2 regions of the Paenibacillus sp. FSL R7-0313 genome follow, and region 1 is predicted to be linked to the other one. Evidence: riboswitches for the same ligand, from Rfam matches in the RefSeq annotation. Region 1 holds a riboswitch; the other holds the start of a gene.
The links. Region 1 has a riboswitch for cyclic di-AMP ahead of NSQ38_RS18155 (3D domain-containing protein). Riboswitches for the same ligand answer to the same signal wherever they lie in the genome.

Region 2: another riboswitch for cyclic di-AMP. It lies ahead of NSQ38_RS28810 (hypothetical protein); the one in region 1 lies ahead of NSQ38_RS18155 (3D domain-containing protein).

Annotation. Positions count from the first base shown of each region.
Region 1 is NZ_CP150219.1:4,122,317-4,130,439, forward strand. It holds gene NSQ38_RS18140 (M20 family metallopeptidase) at 1-586, opposite strand, end outside; gene NSQ38_RS18145 (ABC transporter substrate-binding protein/permease) at 772-2,235, shown strand; gene NSQ38_RS18150 (amino acid ABC transporter ATP-binding protein) at 2,222-2,944, shown strand; cyclic di-AMP (ydaO/yuaA leader) riboswitch at 3,162-3,358, shown strand; gene NSQ38_RS18155 (3D domain-containing protein) at 3,361-4,035, shown strand; gene NSQ38_RS18160 (polysaccharide deacetylase family protein) at 4,144-4,935, opposite strand; gene NSQ38_RS18165 (hypothetical protein) at 5,090-5,431, shown strand; gene NSQ38_RS18170 (PspA/IM30 family protein) at 5,544-6,215, shown strand; gene NSQ38_RS18175 (DUF350 domain-containing protein) at 6,311-6,712, shown strand; gene NSQ38_RS18180 (DUF4178 domain-containing protein) at 6,736-7,242, shown strand; gene NSQ38_RS18185 (DUF4247 domain-containing protein) at 7,254-8,003, shown strand; gene NSQ38_RS18190 (HNH endonuclease) at 8,116-8,123, opposite strand, start outside.
Region 2 is NZ_CP150219.1:6,560,550-6,568,672, forward strand. It holds gene NSQ38_RS28775 (DUF6612 family protein) at 1-220, opposite strand, end outside; gene NSQ38_RS28780 (thiol-disulfide oxidoreductase DCC family protein) at 282-704, opposite strand; gene NSQ38_RS28785 (hypothetical protein) at 893-1,171, opposite strand; gene NSQ38_RS28790 (zinc ribbon domain-containing protein) at 1,271-1,516, opposite strand; gene NSQ38_RS28795 (organic hydroperoxide resistance protein) at 1,727-2,146, opposite strand; gene NSQ38_RS28800 (Nramp family divalent metal transporter) at 2,545-3,840, shown strand; gene NSQ38_RS28805 (HAD family hydrolase) at 3,977-4,660, opposite strand; gene NSQ38_RS28810 (hypothetical protein) at 4,854-5,252, opposite strand; cyclic di-AMP (ydaO/yuaA leader) riboswitch at 5,368-5,543, opposite strand; gene NSQ38_RS28815 (glutathione peroxidase) at 5,915-6,394, shown strand; tRNA gene NSQ38_RS28820 (tRNA-Leu) at 6,542-6,624, opposite strand; gene NSQ38_RS28825 (urease accessory UreF family protein) at 7,050-7,751, shown strand; gene NSQ38_RS28830 (hypothetical protein) at 8,018-8,123, shown strand, end outside.

The DNA.
Region 1 (8,123 bases):
CGGCATCAAGAGCATTAATACCTTCGTGCGGACTTGCAGCAGCATGTGAAGAGCGGCCATGGAATTCAAATTGCACAGCATCAATAGCCAGTGAGCTGCCGGACTTTTCGTAGGCATAATACGGATGCGCCATGAGAGCGACATCACAGTCATCGAACAAACCTGCTTCCGCCATCGGTACTTTGGCACCACGTGTCTCTTCAGCGGGGGTACCAAACACTTTAATGGTTCCACCTACTTCATCCAGAATGGATTTCAGCCCAACAGCAGCACCAAGACTCATCATACAGATCAGATGGTGACCACAAGCGTGACCGATCTCCGGCAAGGCGTCATATTCACACAATAAAGCAATGGTAGGGCCGGGTTTGGCGGCTGAATAGGTTCCGATAAAGGCTGTCTCCAGTCCAAGGATTGGAGCCTCTACAGTGAAACCGTGGTAGACCAGTTCTTCTTTTAGACGAGCAGAAGCAAGGAACTCTTCATTTCCCAGTTCGGGATTGGCACCGATATATGATGAAATGGCTTTGAAACGGGAAGCATATTGATCAATAACCGTCAGTATCTGTGATTTGTTAGATGTCATTAGTAAACTCCTTATGCAAAAATGAAAATAATTCATTGATTATATCATGTTTGCTTTATTTTTTCAGAAACAAGTCAAGATTTGTAATGTCAAAATGCATTGCATAATCATGCATTGTACTTTATAATGACTCAGTCATCAACATGAGAGAAGCATACAAAGTATTGTAAGGGGAGAGAACAAGGTTGAAATTAATAAGTCGTTACACCATGATGCTGTTGACCTTTGTTGTTCTACTGACGACTGCCGTTCCTGTGGCACTTGCAAGTGGAACTACAGATAATTCAAGCAGTAAAAAACTGGTGCTCGGTACAAGTGCCGATTTTGCACCATACGAATTCCATAAAGTGATTAATGGCAAAGATGAAATCGTCGGCTTCGATATTGAGATCGCCAAAGAGATTGCCAAAGATCTTGGCGCTGAGCTTGTGATTGAGGATATGGGCTTCGACGGTCTTCTGCCTTCATTGCAGAGCGGGCGTGTTGATCTGGTGATTTCAGGTATGACGCCGACGGATGAGCGGAAGAAAAGTATCGATTTTTCCGACACCTATTATAAATCAAAACAAGTGATTATGGTTCGCAATGTGGATAAAGACAAATATCCAACCATGGCAGAACTTGAAAATGCGAAGATTGGCGTTCAGAAAGGCTCCATTCAGGAAACGATCGGACAGAGTATTCCAGGAGCGAAGCTTACTGCGCTGGATAAAATCTCGGATATTGTGCTTCAACTGCAAACAAAACGCATTGACGCGGCAATCGTTGAAGATACCGTTGCTGCAGGTTATCTGGACGATATCATTGGACTTGCTGCTGCTGTTCCGGACGAAGAGCAAGCAGAAGCGGCAATCGGGATTCGTAAAGGTAATACCGAGCTGCTAGCTGCAGTAAATGGAACACTGGAGCGACTGAAAAGTGAAGATAAAATCAATCAGATGGTGACGGACGCCAGCCTCTTGATGGCGGATAAAGCGAACAAATCACAAAATATTTTCCAAGTATTCTGGGAGTACAAAAGTTTCTATGCTACAGGTGTAGGATACACACTTCTGTTGTCTGCACTTGGGGTTATCTTCGGGGTAATTATTGGATTGATCATCTGTTTGTTCCGTTTGCATGACGCCGCAATCTTGCGCTGGATTGGTACAGCTTACGTTGAAGTGATTCGTGGCACACCGATGCTGGTACAATTAATGATTATTTACTATGGTTTTTCTCTGAGCTTTGGCATTAACTTTACTGCACTTCAGGCAGGTATCATTACACTTTCAATCAATAGTGGTGCCTATCTGGCGGAGATTTTCCGTGCAGGTATCCAAGGTGTGGATCGTGGTCAGTTGGAGGCAGCGCGTTCCCTCGGAATGGGCAGAGGTGCAGCAATGCGTTACATTATATTGCCACAAGCCTTCAAAGCTGTATTACCAGCGATCGGTAATGAATTTATAACTATCATCAAAGAATCCTCCATTATCTCAGTTATCGGTATGGTGGATATTATGTATCAGGCAAGTGTAGTCAAAAACATTACGTATCAAGGCTTGAGTCCATTTTTGATTGCAGCAGCCATCTACTTTGTAATGACGTTCATTTTGTCCAAGCTGCTGGGACGACTGGAAAGGAAGTTGAGTGCAAGTGATAGACGTTAGACAATTACACAAATCTTATGGAAATAACGATGTGCTTAAGGGCATAAACGTGACGATTGGCAAAGGTGAGGTTGTCGTGGTCATCGGTCCTTCCGGTTCAGGTAAAAGTACTTTCTTGCGTTGTCTGAATCTGCTGGAACAGCCTACCTCAGGAGAGATTGATTTTGAAGGTGTGTCAATTACGGACCCCAAGCACAACATTAATGCAACTCGTGAGAAAATGGGCATGGTGTTCCAGCATTTCAATCTGTTCCCACACAAAACGGTACAGCAAAACATCACGATTGCTCCGATTAAAGTGAAGAAACAATCCACTCAGGAAGCGGAGAAAATTGCCGCTGATCTGCTTAACACCGTGGGCTTGTACGATAAAAAAGATACATTCCCGAATCAGCTGTCCGGTGGACAGAAGCAGCGGATCGCCATTGCTAGAGCATTGGCCATGCAGCCGCATGTGATGCTGTTTGACGAGCCTACTTCTGCACTGGACCCCGAGATGGTCGGCGAAGTGCTGGATGTCATGAAACGTCTTGCAGAAGGCGGGATGACGATGGTCATCGTAACACATGAGATGGGTTTTGCACGTGAAGTGGGAGACCGAATCCTGTTCATGGATGGCGGGGTTATTGTGGAAGAGGGAACACCCGATGAGGTATTTGGAGCTCCAAAAAATTCACGTACACGTGATTTTCTTGCCAAAGTACTCTAAATGAAGTGTCAAATAGCGTTACTGACTTCGAGTCGGTAACGCTATTTTTTTGTGCGCATTAATCACTTATAGATTTGAAAAAGTAACTTTTCTGTTACCAAATGTAAAGGAATCGGGTCGTCCAACATTTCTAAAGTATCCTGTATTCTTACATATGCTTACATGTTAAAACCATTTGGTAAGAATTACTACAAGTTCAGGTTACAAAATTGTGATATATTGAACTCTGCCGAAACTTCCGGACAGGGAGTGCGGGGGATGTAACGATGCAGATTGTGCAGGGGGAAGATCTACAGCACACTGCTTGGGGTGAATTAGGGGTACATAACGTTTCAAATGTAATGAAGAACCTATAGGGTGGGCTCCTCATCCGAATCCGACAACTAACTTCGCAGGCACAATGAGGGAGGAAGACCATGATTAACAAGAAACGTATAGCCAAAACAGCAGTAGCATTATTGACAACAGCAATGCTCATTCAAGCCGTTCCGGCTCACGCCGATTCAGTTCATGTGGCCAAAGAAGGGGATACCTTCTACACCTTATCAAAACAATATGGAGTAGCAATCAACACGTTGGTTAAAGCAAACAACGACATTTCGCCTTACAACATTTATGGTGGTTTGAAAATTACGATTCCCGGTAAGGCAAACAATGTAGCAGCAGCTGCGGCAACGGAGAGCAAGACCCAAGCGAAGACTGTTACTACAGCAAGCTTGGACGTTAACACAGATAACAAAGTTGTTCAGGCTTGGGGTAAAACATTCGATTACAGCAAAGCTGTGAACGTAAAAGCAACGGCATACTCTGCAGATCCGTCTGAAAATGGAGGATGGGGTGCTGTGGATTACTTCGGCAATGATCTTGAACTGGGTACGATCGCAGTTGATCCAAGTGTGATTCCACTTGGAACCAAAGTACTGGTAACCGGTCACAGCCATCCGGGATTGCCAAAACAGGCTTTTGTAGCTACAGCTCGTGATGTGGGCGGTGCAATCAAGGGTCACCGGATTGATATCTTTATCCCGGGTAGCAAACAGTCTGTAAGCACATTTGGTTTTCAGGATATCGAGCTGTACATTCTGAAGTAGAGAGATCATAACATTTAAAATGAATTCAAACAGGGTGTCTGCCAGTCGCTAATCTGCGATTGAACAGCACCCTTTTAATATTCGCATTTATTTGTTATCACGGTCATCCTAATCTTTGGCCTTTGGCAATCCCAACATCTCGTCCAAGGTGACCAGTTCATATCCCCGGTTACGCAGTTCTTCAATGATTTCAGGCAATGCCTCAATCGTACCGTTCAGGTTAGATCCCACACCGCCTCCTGCATGTTGTAGAACGATGGAGCCAGGTTTCACGGCAGATAGGATGTTATCCTTCACCTCTTCCTTGGAGAGGCCTTTCCAGTCCAGTGAGTCAACGTTCCAGTTCACAATGCTATAGTGTTGTCTAGCTGCCCATTGCAGCTGTTCTTCATTAATGTCTCCATAAGGCGGCCGAATCATCTTGGGCGTATATCCCGCTAAATGTCGAATAATATCCCCGGTATGTAAAATTTGTTTGCGAAAGGCATTCATCGACAGCTTACTGAATTCAGGATGATTGTAGCTGTGATTACCAACCAAATGCCCTTCCTTAACGATGCGTTTAACCAGATCGGGATGTTTCTCAGCACGACTACCCACGATGAAGAATGTAGCTCTGACATTGTATTTCTTCAATACATCCAGCACTTGTGGAGTAAACCGTGGATCAGGTACATCATCAAAAGTCAGTGCAACCTTCTTTGTTGAAGGACCATTGGTTTTGAACGTATCGGCATATTTTTGACGTAACTGTCCCAATGTCAGTTGTTCTTCTTCAGCAGAATCCGAACCTGATACTGATTCAATTGACGGGCTTGAAACATCCCGCGATGAAACTGGAGCATGATATCCCCCGAGAAAAATAACGATAACCATCAGCATAATGAGGCGTACGCGCATAATAACAGCCTCCTTTTCCAAAATGACGTTCTCCTTGGTATGCCCGGGGGTTCCATAAAATATGCGTAGTGTGAGAAGTTTCATTGCGGATTTAGCTTATGACAGCCATAATTCCTCCATATATAACATATAGAAAAGGATAGGTGGATAGGATATGAGTACATATGATTTGAAATCCATACGTTTACAGGTGATTGAAGCAGGAGAGGATAAGGTTTTTCTCGTTACCGGAGGAAAGGCGCATATTGGCGCCGTAGCCACGTTCTACGTGGATCATGAGCGCGTAAGCGGGACGACGGTACATATTCCTGGGCATAAGGAACAAGAGCTGTGTGAGCGGCTTGCCCGAAAGGCTGCCCTGCAGCTGAAAGTAACCGTTACGGTGATCATGGGTATCCATTTTGATTCCATCACGCGGATGCAGATCGACGAAATCGTGCAGACTGCAGAGAGGCTGATGGAGGATCATCTGAACAAGGATAAACGATCTTCCTAACATAAAGAGCAATCGCATGTTTTGATTTTATTTGCTAAAATTGAAACGAGTTGTAGATTGTTACGTATGTATGTTTATATACGATGTAATATCGACTAGGAGGAATAACATAATGTCCATTTTCAAACGATTGCGTGATTTAACAATGTCTAACGTTAACGCCATTATTGACAAGGCGGAAGATCCAATCAAGATGACGGACCAATATATCCGTGACATGCAAGAGGATCTGGAAGATGCGGAGAAAGCAGTAGCTCAACAGATCGCCATTGAGAAGAAGTTCAAGCAGTTATTCGAAGAGCAGGAAGCACTTGTGAAGAAACGTGAAGAGCAGGCGCATACGGCGGCACGTGCTCAGAATCTGGATTTGGCTCGACGTGCTCTGGAAGAGAAAAAGGCTGCTGAAGAAAAGATGGCTGAGTACAAAACCAGCTATGACCAAAACAAGGCTTCTGCAGATAACCTGCGTGGCAAGCTCGACGAGATGCGTAAGCAACTGACTCAAATGAAGAACAAACGCGAAACACTGGTAGCCCGCTACAATGCAGCAAAAGCCCAAACGGAAATCAACAAAGCGTTGAATGGGTTTGGCTCTGATACTGCAAGTGCTGGTATGAAGCGTATGGAAGAGAAAATGATGCAGATGGAAGCACAGGCAGAAGCAAGCAACGAAATGTCTTCCAAAGGCAAGTCTTTGGATGAAGAGTTCGAGAAGTTGGGTAAAGATCAGGCTGTTGAAGACGAACTCGCAGCATTGATGAAACAGTACGATAATAAGAACTAATACCTTGGTTGTCAGCAGGGTTAACCAGCGGAGGAGAAGAGTATTTCTCCTTCGCTTTTAAATGCGGTTCATGTTGATATGTGGGGGCTGTGTAAATGGATTTGAATATTTTGGCGATGCTGGTCTGGACCGGTTCTGGTTCGGTTTTGCTGTTTGTCTTGATGTATGTAGATTCACTGTTCACGAAATATAAGGATTTTGCTGAAGTTAAGGCTGGCAATATGGCAGTAACCACACGTATGGTGATGAAATTATTTGCACAAGGGTATGTACTCGCTACGTCCATTTCTACGGCTGGTCATCTTGGAGAAGCATTGTTGGTCTCCGTTGTATCCTTTATCATTTTGTTGATTCTGGAGAGTGTTGTACACTTTATGATTCGCAAATGGGCCAATCTGGATCTGGATACGGGAATTCAGCAAGGGAAGACAGGATACGGGTTGTTCTCTGGCGCTTTACATATCGTGGGCGCACTGATTATTGCAGCTTGTTTATAAGATAAGGAACAGGAGTAATTCTCATGAGTGTATGGAAACGAATTAAAGGAATACTAACGAAACCTGAACCACCGCAGGCAGAGAAAACGATGCTTCAGCTTGCACCTGGTGATATCTGTGAGGTTTCTCTGGTCACTTATGAAGTTGTTGGTCGGGTACAAAATCGTGCTCGAAATGCAGTTGTGCTCACGCTGCAGGATGGTACCGCATTTCGATATTTGCATATCGAAGAACGGGAACTCACACGTTACGCTCTATATACACCAATTGATGGCAGGCTTGATGCACCTGATGAGGTGCCCACATTGCTGGACCTGGATGGACGCGCATATCATCTGGAAGAAGAGTATGGAGGCATGGTATCAACGGCAGGTAGAACTCCATATGGCCAGGCTGGAGAACAATTGGTATGGCAGTATCAGTCGGATGATAATATGCTTCTTCGGGTGGAGTGGCAAGACAGAAGATTTACACTGTATGAGGGTGAGTCCATTCTTCCTGCGGATATCAAAGTGATTCGTTCGAGCTAGGAGAGGTTCCAATGAAAAAACGCTTGGCACATGGATTAAAATTAATGCTGGTCCTCAGCCTTGTGATGTCTCTATTGTCCGCGTGCGGAGCAGCACCTTCTGTTCAGGACACATATCCGCTTGAATCGGTTAACGGGAGTGGTAACTCAACGTCCTATGTGTACCGGGCTTCGGACCGTACCGTTCCGGAAGTGGCTCAGGATTTGTCTGACCAGCGGCAACCGGATCAGATCTCGGCAGAGAACACAGAGCGTATGTTCCTCGTGTATCAGGACGAGTATTATCACCTGCAACAAGACCCGAACAAGCCGGAGGATACCTTGGTTGAGGTGGACTCCAAGGAATATGTTCGGCAGAACTACGATTCATCTTTTTTACAAGGTTACCTCACTGCTACATTAATTGGTAATCTGTTCGATTCTTTTGGCGGGCGAGGTTATGGCAACTATCGAGGATATACCAATAAAGATACGTATAAACCGAGTGCAGGATCTTATCGTGCACCAACAAGTAATGACAAGAAGCTTGCTCCACCCATTACTGTTGATCGGAAAGGTACGATTACAAGGCGCGGAAGCGATAAAGATTCAAGCGTGGGATCTGGCGGAGGATTATTCAACCGCAACAAGGATCAGAGCAAGGGAACCATTGATCGTAACAAAAGCAGTGGTGGCCTGGGCGGGTTGTTTGATTCACCTAAGAAATCCTACAAAAAACCAAAAACCAGAGTGGGCGGCGGCCGAATTAAGAGGCGAAGATAATAAACATCTAATCATAAGGATGGCTGCCAATCGCATAGTTCATTTAAGAACAGTGAAAAGGGAAGGCGGATTCACCTCGTCGGCACATGACCTTGGAACTGTTCTTTTTGGTTTATGATT
Region 2 (8,123 bases), 2.4 Mb from region 1:
CAGTTGTGAAGCTTTTCATTTCTTTGGTTGCTGCATTGGTTTTGGTAATCAATTCGTCCAGGGTAGGGATCTTTGTTTCCTGCTCTGCAGGTGTATTACCCTCGTTAGATGTTTCGTTGTTAGTCGCTGGCGGCGTTGCCGTATTATCTGTATCGTTACTGCATGCTGCCAAGCTCACTGCTAATAATGCCCCGATAAATAATGTAGTCCACTTCTTCAAGTTGTTGTCCTCCCAAAATAGATATGATCTGTATTCATTACCCAATTATTTCCGTTATTAATCATAAAAATCGATCTTTGATCTCCGGTGTAGGCAACATGCACGCTTCATCCTTGCCAAACCAGCGATAACGGTTGCGAGCAACCCAGTTATAGACTGCATTACGAATAAATTTCGGTACAATAATGAACACATATAACAACGGATAAGGAAACTTCAGACTCTTAGCCAGTCGCAGTGCGGCGGTTGAACGTGTATAGTATTTTCCATATTCAATCAGAACAAAGGTATCCATACTGTCTGTCGACAAATTGCCTTTCTCCAGCAGTTCCTTGGCTACATCTGATTGGAGCGAAGCAAAATGATATTTCCCTTCCGGGTCACGCTTAATAATCCATTTGGTTAAGCCCTGGCAGAAGTGACAGACACCATCCACCAGTACGATCGGATGTCCCTGATGCACATCTGTTTGATTTGCTGTCATATTGGCTGCCTCCTATTGTTGCGGTTAGAGTAACTTACCCAATCTGGGCCTTCTTGTTGACTAATTCTAAATTTATTTCTAGAGGTAGTTCAAAAAGACTGAAAACCGCTCTTTTTGAACACGCATTTATTGGAAATATAAAGAAAAAGAGCGCAGGCATTGTGCCCGCGCTCGTATCTGTCCGACAATTACTCCGTAACTGCCTTTTCCATCCATTGGTCATCGATCATCTGTTGATGCAGGTCACTTGCCCACTGGTCCATACATTTGCAAATGAAATCTTTGCGACATACTGGACAAGGCGTTTTCTGCAAACGACTGATATTGGTCATCTTCCATTCCGGGGAACGGGAGTAGAATACACGGCATTTTGTACCGTCTACCAAATTCATTTTAAATTCGTACAATCCGTCTTCCTTGTTACCATAAGCTAATTCTAAATCTGCAATACGCGGTCTATAAGACATGGATATCACCTGTTTAATTCAAATTTGGTTCATGCAATGACACTACTCAGTACTAAGTTATATTAAAGAAAATTCAGTTCAATGTCAACTCGCGCATGTCTACCCGCCAAACAGAATATCCAGAATAGTCCCTACCTGCCCCTGTTTTTTCCCTTTCAAGACATCCGGATCAAATACTTCAACATACCCGCAGGAAGCACAAGCCACGAACAGGTAATGGTTATGCTGTATATCAAACATCTTGCTCAGGCCTGCTCCTGACATGGAAACTTCCTTAATGTTACAATCCGTGCCTCTGCATTTTGTACACACAAATCGCCGCTCGATCATCTCTTCAATACTCATCTTTGTTCCCCCTTTATGGAATGTGTAGCATGAAGTGAGAGTGCAATTATGTAAAATAGTACGCGATCTGGCATCTAATCTCCTGCATCATGTCCTTATATTATAATCAACACAAAGCCCTGCCGATTGCCAGCAGGGCTTTGTAGTCGAACATCAGGTATCTGGGATACCCTGCTCTATATGTTCCCTTTACTTGCAGGGAGTCAAATCTTAGACTACGTTTAATACAACATCAATGTTGCCACGTGTCGCTTTGGAATACGGACAGAAATCATGTGCCTTGCGGGCCAGATCTTCTGCTTGACTGTGATCCACCCCAGGCATACTCACGTCCAGGCGAACAGATAATTGAAAACCGTCATCCGCTGGGTCTTTACCAATGGATACGTTACTTGTAACGACCACATTCTCCAATTTCACACCTGCTTTACGAGCAACATTGGCAAGGGCACTCTCATAACATGCTCCATATCCAGCTGCGAAGAGCTGCTCAGGGTTGGTACCTTCACCACCGGAACCTCCAAGCTCTTTCGGCATTTTCAAATCATGTTTGAGCACGCCATCCGAAGAAGTTACTGAACCTGTACGTCCACCTTTAACTGTCGCTACTGCTGTATATAAAGCTTCCATTAAGAATCTCTCCCTTATCCATTTAGTTTTTACTGCCTTCCTTTCAATTTAAACTTCTGGCTCATTTTGAAACGCATTTTAGTTCTTTATAAGCTTTTACAACTTTATTATTTTCATGCATTTCAACGCCATGGCTGTATTTTTCCTAAGGTTGGGTAATATACGAAGGGGCATCTTCAAATTAGAACCTAAATTTTGTGTTAATACATAAAAGTTGCACTAGACAAAAATTATTGAAGGAGTACAATGTAACAATAAACATAAAAATTTAGATATATCATGCGTGGTTTGTCCCGCATCAATATTACCAAATCAATAATTCAAAGTCAGGTGATTATCGTATGAGTAAAAAAAATCCGTTCAACGCTCCTTCAAGAGAATCATTGTCTACTGCGGGCATGGCCCCTTCGCTTGGAGAAGCACATAGTTCCATGAAAGTCCCGCAGAATGCTGCATGGTGGAAGAAATTCCTCGCCTTTGTAGGCCCAGGATACCTCGTTGCCGTAGGTTACATGGACCCCGGGAACTGGGCAACAGATATCGCAGGTGGCTCACAGTTCGGGTATACCTTGTTATCCGTTATCCTGTTATCGAACCTGATGGCCGTTGTACTTCAATCATTAGCTGGAAAGCTCGGCATCGTTACTGGACGGGATCTGGCCCAAGCCTGTCGTGAACGATTCAGCATGCCTGTTGTCATGATGTTATGGATTCTGTGTGAACTCGCCATTGCAGCTACCGATCTGGCTGAGGTCATAGGTTCTGCCATCGCGTTAAAGCTGTTATTTAACATCCCCATGTTATACGGCGTGATCATCACCGCAGTTGATGTACTCCTGATTCTTGTACTGCAAAACAAAGGATTCCGCGCTTTGGAAACTCTCGTCATTGTGCTCATGGCGACCATTGCCCTATGCTTCGGTATTGACCTGTTTCTAGCGAAACCGGATATGGGCGGTGTTCTCCACGGTTTTGTACCAAATGTTGAGATTCTGCAAAACCCGGCTATGCTCTATATCGCCATTGGTATTATCGGAGCAACCGTGATGCCGCATAATCTGTATCTGCATTCTTCCATTGTGCAAACCCGTCAGATCGAACAGACACCACAGGGCAAAAAAGAAGCCATTCGGTACTCGACCATGGATTCTACGATCGCGCTGACACTGGCCCTGTTCATTAATGCAGCCATCCTGATTGTATCTGCTGCTGTATTCCACAGTGCTGGTATGACACAGGTTGCCGAGATCGCAGATGCGTACCATCTGCTGACACCTCTATTGGGTACTACGGTTGCAAGTATTCTGTTCGGTGTGGCGCTGTTAGCATCAGGTCAGAACTCCACCCTTACAGGTACACTCGCTGGGCAGATCGTTATGGAAGGTTTCCTGAACATTCGAATTCCGGCTTGGCTGCGCAGACTGGTCACACGTCTGATCGCCATCATCCCGGCTGTAATTGTCACAGCCATTGCAGGAGAACATGGCACAGAAGAACTGCTCATTTTGAGCCAGGTCGTGCTGTCTCTTCAATTACCCTTTGCTGTAATTCCCCTGGTGATGTTCACGAGTGATAAAAAAAGCATGGGTGCATTCGCCAACAAATTGTGGCTCAAAATCATCTCATGGGTCATTGCCGCGATTATCGTTGTGCTGAATGTATATCTGATCATTCAGACGATTCGGTTATTCTAATCTCGTTCTTATCGACCAAATACAATAAAGGCTGATCAACTCTGGTATGCAATACCAAGTTGATCAGCCTTTATTGTTGCAGTACAGCAACGTGTTTCCTTTTATAGTAAAACGCTAAACTCTAATAAACAATTATCTAATCCTGATTGGGCACCAGTAATGGCAGGAGTTCATCCAATGAATTAACAGTCCAATCCGCACGTTCGTCATCCGATCGGTCTGGCTGGAATCTTCCGTAACCCTGCATAATCCGAATTGTACGCATGCCCAGCTTCCGAGCAGGTATAATGTCGTTATCGATCCGATCGCCGATCATGACGGCTTCCTCCGGTTCACAACCGGCCTGCTTCAAGGCCACAGCGTATAACTCAGGGTCTGGCTTGGACACTCCTTCTTCAGCCGAACACGCCAGAACATCAACATACTTCCGCAAGCCGTAGCTCTCCAGTCTTTCTTCCGTTCCAGGACTCTGATTGGCAATAATGCCAATACGATAATACCGTGACAACTGCTGAAGAACGGAATCCGCTGAAGGAAAAGGACGTTCAAGATCTTTTTGAAATTTCAGCTTGTCCTGAATCTGTTTCTGGTGTCCCTCGTCTTCAACGAATGTGCGAATCGCCACTCTCATAGGCCATTGCTCATATTTTCGGTAACAGTTCGCGAACAGTTCGCGTACCGCCTCAATCTTTACCGGATATCCCAAAGCACAGGCTTCACGGACGAACTGTCCAATAATATCATCAACCGGCTCCCATTCATCCACCAGCGTATCTCCAACATCAAAAAACAACCATTTCAATCCACCTACATCCGGCACGCCAATTCCTCCTTGTAAGCCACAGGTGATTCCTGATCCAAATCTAAAAGTTCGTGTTCAAAAAGTCTTGAACTACCTTTAAAACCATAAAAAAGAAGACTCACCATCATGCATGAGTCTCCTCAAATTTCCGTTTATCGATACATTCAATTATAACAGGCACCTTACACCTGAGCAATCACAAGCTATGGCATTACCCATTGAGGAGAAAGCCAACTTCCCCATTGAGCGAATATACAATCCGGTCTGCGCCCATGCCCCGATAGATGCCCTTAGGATGACTCTGCTCTGTAATGACGCACAGGGATTTCGATGTCCATGAACGGCAGATCTGTAAATAACGACAGGTCAGATTCAGGCTGTTCTCGAAAATAAACACGTTGCCTACGCTGCCCTGCGGCAAAAACCATTTTTGAGCTGCAGCCGTATTCATGCGAATGACATGTTCTACTCCGATTCTACGGAGTCTGCGCTCTTCCCCTGCACTGTTGGTTAGAACGGCAAACGGCATTTTTTTGTACATCAGCAATTTGATAAATTTGCGTCCTGCTTCATTTGGAGCAGTCACTAAGATCATCTCAGTATCCATCATTCGTTCCTCCCTTGGCGTGAAAAGACAACAAAAAAGAAGCGTGGGGGACCAAGGCCTCCCGAACGCTTCTTAAAGAACCCATGGCGAAAACGCCATGAACCAGCGTACGGCTTGTTGCCTCTCCCTTTAACGCTTACGAGGTTAGCTGACGGATTCGGGCGCGAGAGTCGCCCTATTTCCGGCTGTCACCGGAAAATTCACCCCATGAATGCCTACTGTCCTGGACAGCGCATTCTGTTGGTTCCCCCGTTTCCCACTCATCAATGAATGGAAACTCAGCGATTAAAACATCGTTCGTATATCTTAAAATAAGATCGAGCGATATTATCGTTTGTTTCGTTTTTCAGGTACAATTTAGTTTAAATTGAAATTACGTTATGAATCATACACCCGCGCCATGTCGGTGTAAAGTCCGCACAGATCACCGAATCGACAGATTTTCGGCAATACTCACATATAATAGCGCTTACAACAAGGTCATACTCTATCCATCTCTTTAAATCTATCTAATTCTCACTCTGACGAAAATCACTTCGCAATTCATTCACGTATTCTGCACAACTTGCCTGTTTTGGTGCTTTTAACACCATATTAGTTTTGCAATATTTAATTGCAACCAATATAATAGAAGATATAAGAGTAAATAAATGGAGGCGATTTAGATGACAGTCTACGATTACAAAGTGAATACCCTTCGCGGTCAAGAAGTTGAAATGTCCGACTACCGTGACAAAGTGCTCCTGATTGTGAATACGGCAAGCTCATGCGGACTTACCCCTCAATTCAAAGGTCTGCAAGAATTGCAAGACAAGTTCCAGGATGCGCCATTTGAAGTCCTTGGTTTTCCAAGTAACCAGTTTGCACAGGAAAAAGGTTCTTCCGATGATATTGCCGAGTTCTGTCAGATGAATTATGGCGTAAGCTTCCCTATGTTTGAGAAAATTGATGTGAACGGCTCAAGCGCTCACCCTCTCTTCCAGCACCTTAGCACAGAAGCTCCTGGCCTGCTCGGCTCCAAAGCAATCAAATGGAATTTCACCAAATTCCTTGTGGATCAGAACGGACAGGTCATTAAACGGTATGCTCCCAAAACAACACCGGACAAGATTGAAGAAGATATCAAGAACTTGCTGCAAAAATAATACATTGGCCACCCGTAGCCGGAAGGTAGAGCAGCATTGCCCCGGTAATGGATGGCCTTTTTTCTCAACTTTGATGTCAGACTGTTAAAAAAACAAAAAAAAGAAGCTTTCCATTAATGGAAAGCTTCTTCTTAATCGTTCATATGATGCGGTCGAGAGGACTCGAACCTCCACGGGCATACGCCCACTACCCCCTCAAGATAGCGTGTCTGCCATTCCACCACGACCGCATGTCGTAAATAATCGGCAACAGAATTGATTATACCGGGTTCAGAACTAAAAGTAAAGTATTTTTTAATACTTCTTTTACAGCTAGGTATTTTCCACAAAAAACGCATATTCTCGTCATCTTTACCCATGAACTGCATACATTAGATTTGATCCCCTCCTTTCCGGATTGAGCTGATCTTATTGATTCATTTATATCTAGTCCTCCCTGCACTTCGCAGATATTTAACCTTATATGTTATATAAAATAACACAAATATTGAATCCTAGATTTAATCCATTAAATTTCACGGATACTATTGACAAAAAGCGGACATTTATGGGATGATAACTATCATATAATTCGGATTTTTAAACATAAAGCAAACAAAAAGGAATATAAATGTCACTTTAAGTGACATTTAACGAACGCAGGAGGCGAATGATTGTGAACCGTGGGAATAAGCTGCTCGATTATGTCAAACTGCTTGATTCCTCTATTCAGGTTGGAGGGTTCACCCATTCCTTCGGCATGGATATCCATATCAGGGAGGGTACCATTCGTAATGCTGAAGATCTCGAATCATTCATGCGTTGTCAGTTGCATCCGAGCATCGTTCGTCTAGAAGGCATGGCCATCAAAGGCATCTATACCGCAGCAGATCACAAGGATACATGGCGGATAGCTCTAATCGACAAGCTCGTTCATGTTCAGCGAACCCCTGGAGATCTCAGAGAACAAGCTGCCGCCATGGGTAAACGATTGATCAGACTTGCACGCGCTCTGCACCCCTGGATTGAATTCAGCCAGCTCGAACAGATCTTTGCCAAATACGATTCGGTTGGCTGCCTCTCCACTGTTCACGCCTGGATTAACCACCACCTCGACATCCCGGTCGAGGAGGCGGTCCTTGGTTACCTGCATTCAGCCATGAATGCCTGCATAACCGAAGCCTCCAAAGTCATTCCCCTGAACAACGATACAACCAAGGATCTGATGGTCCGCCTGGCCACAGATCTGGAGAATGAATGGAAGACCGTCAGCGCCTCGGCTGCGGATGGACTGGCACAGCCAACCTCGATGTCCATGAAATCATTTTTTCCCAGTTTCCATATGCTTGGAGCTGGACTTCATGCCTACAGGGCCTAATCCTCTTCCTCCTCATACCTGCTCCCCTTTATTCAGACAAACTAAAAAACACGCGGCAACCTCCTTGCCGACGTGTTTTTTGTCATTTTATTTGTTTTATTTACGTATTTACGCCATTTATCATCACAAAATACACTTTTTTCCGTCTTTTTTAATTGTTAGATGACGAATTTACGTATATAATGAAACATACAGCTCGCATTTCTATATATTTTACATGAAGAAAGGGCGGCTGAATACTACATTCTAATCAGGGGTGAACCCTTTTGAACAAGAAAAAACCAGTTACTCCGTTCGGATGGGCCATCAAACGACGGCTAACCGAACTTCAAGTGGACCAGAAGACCTTTTGTGAACAGCATGGCATCCCAC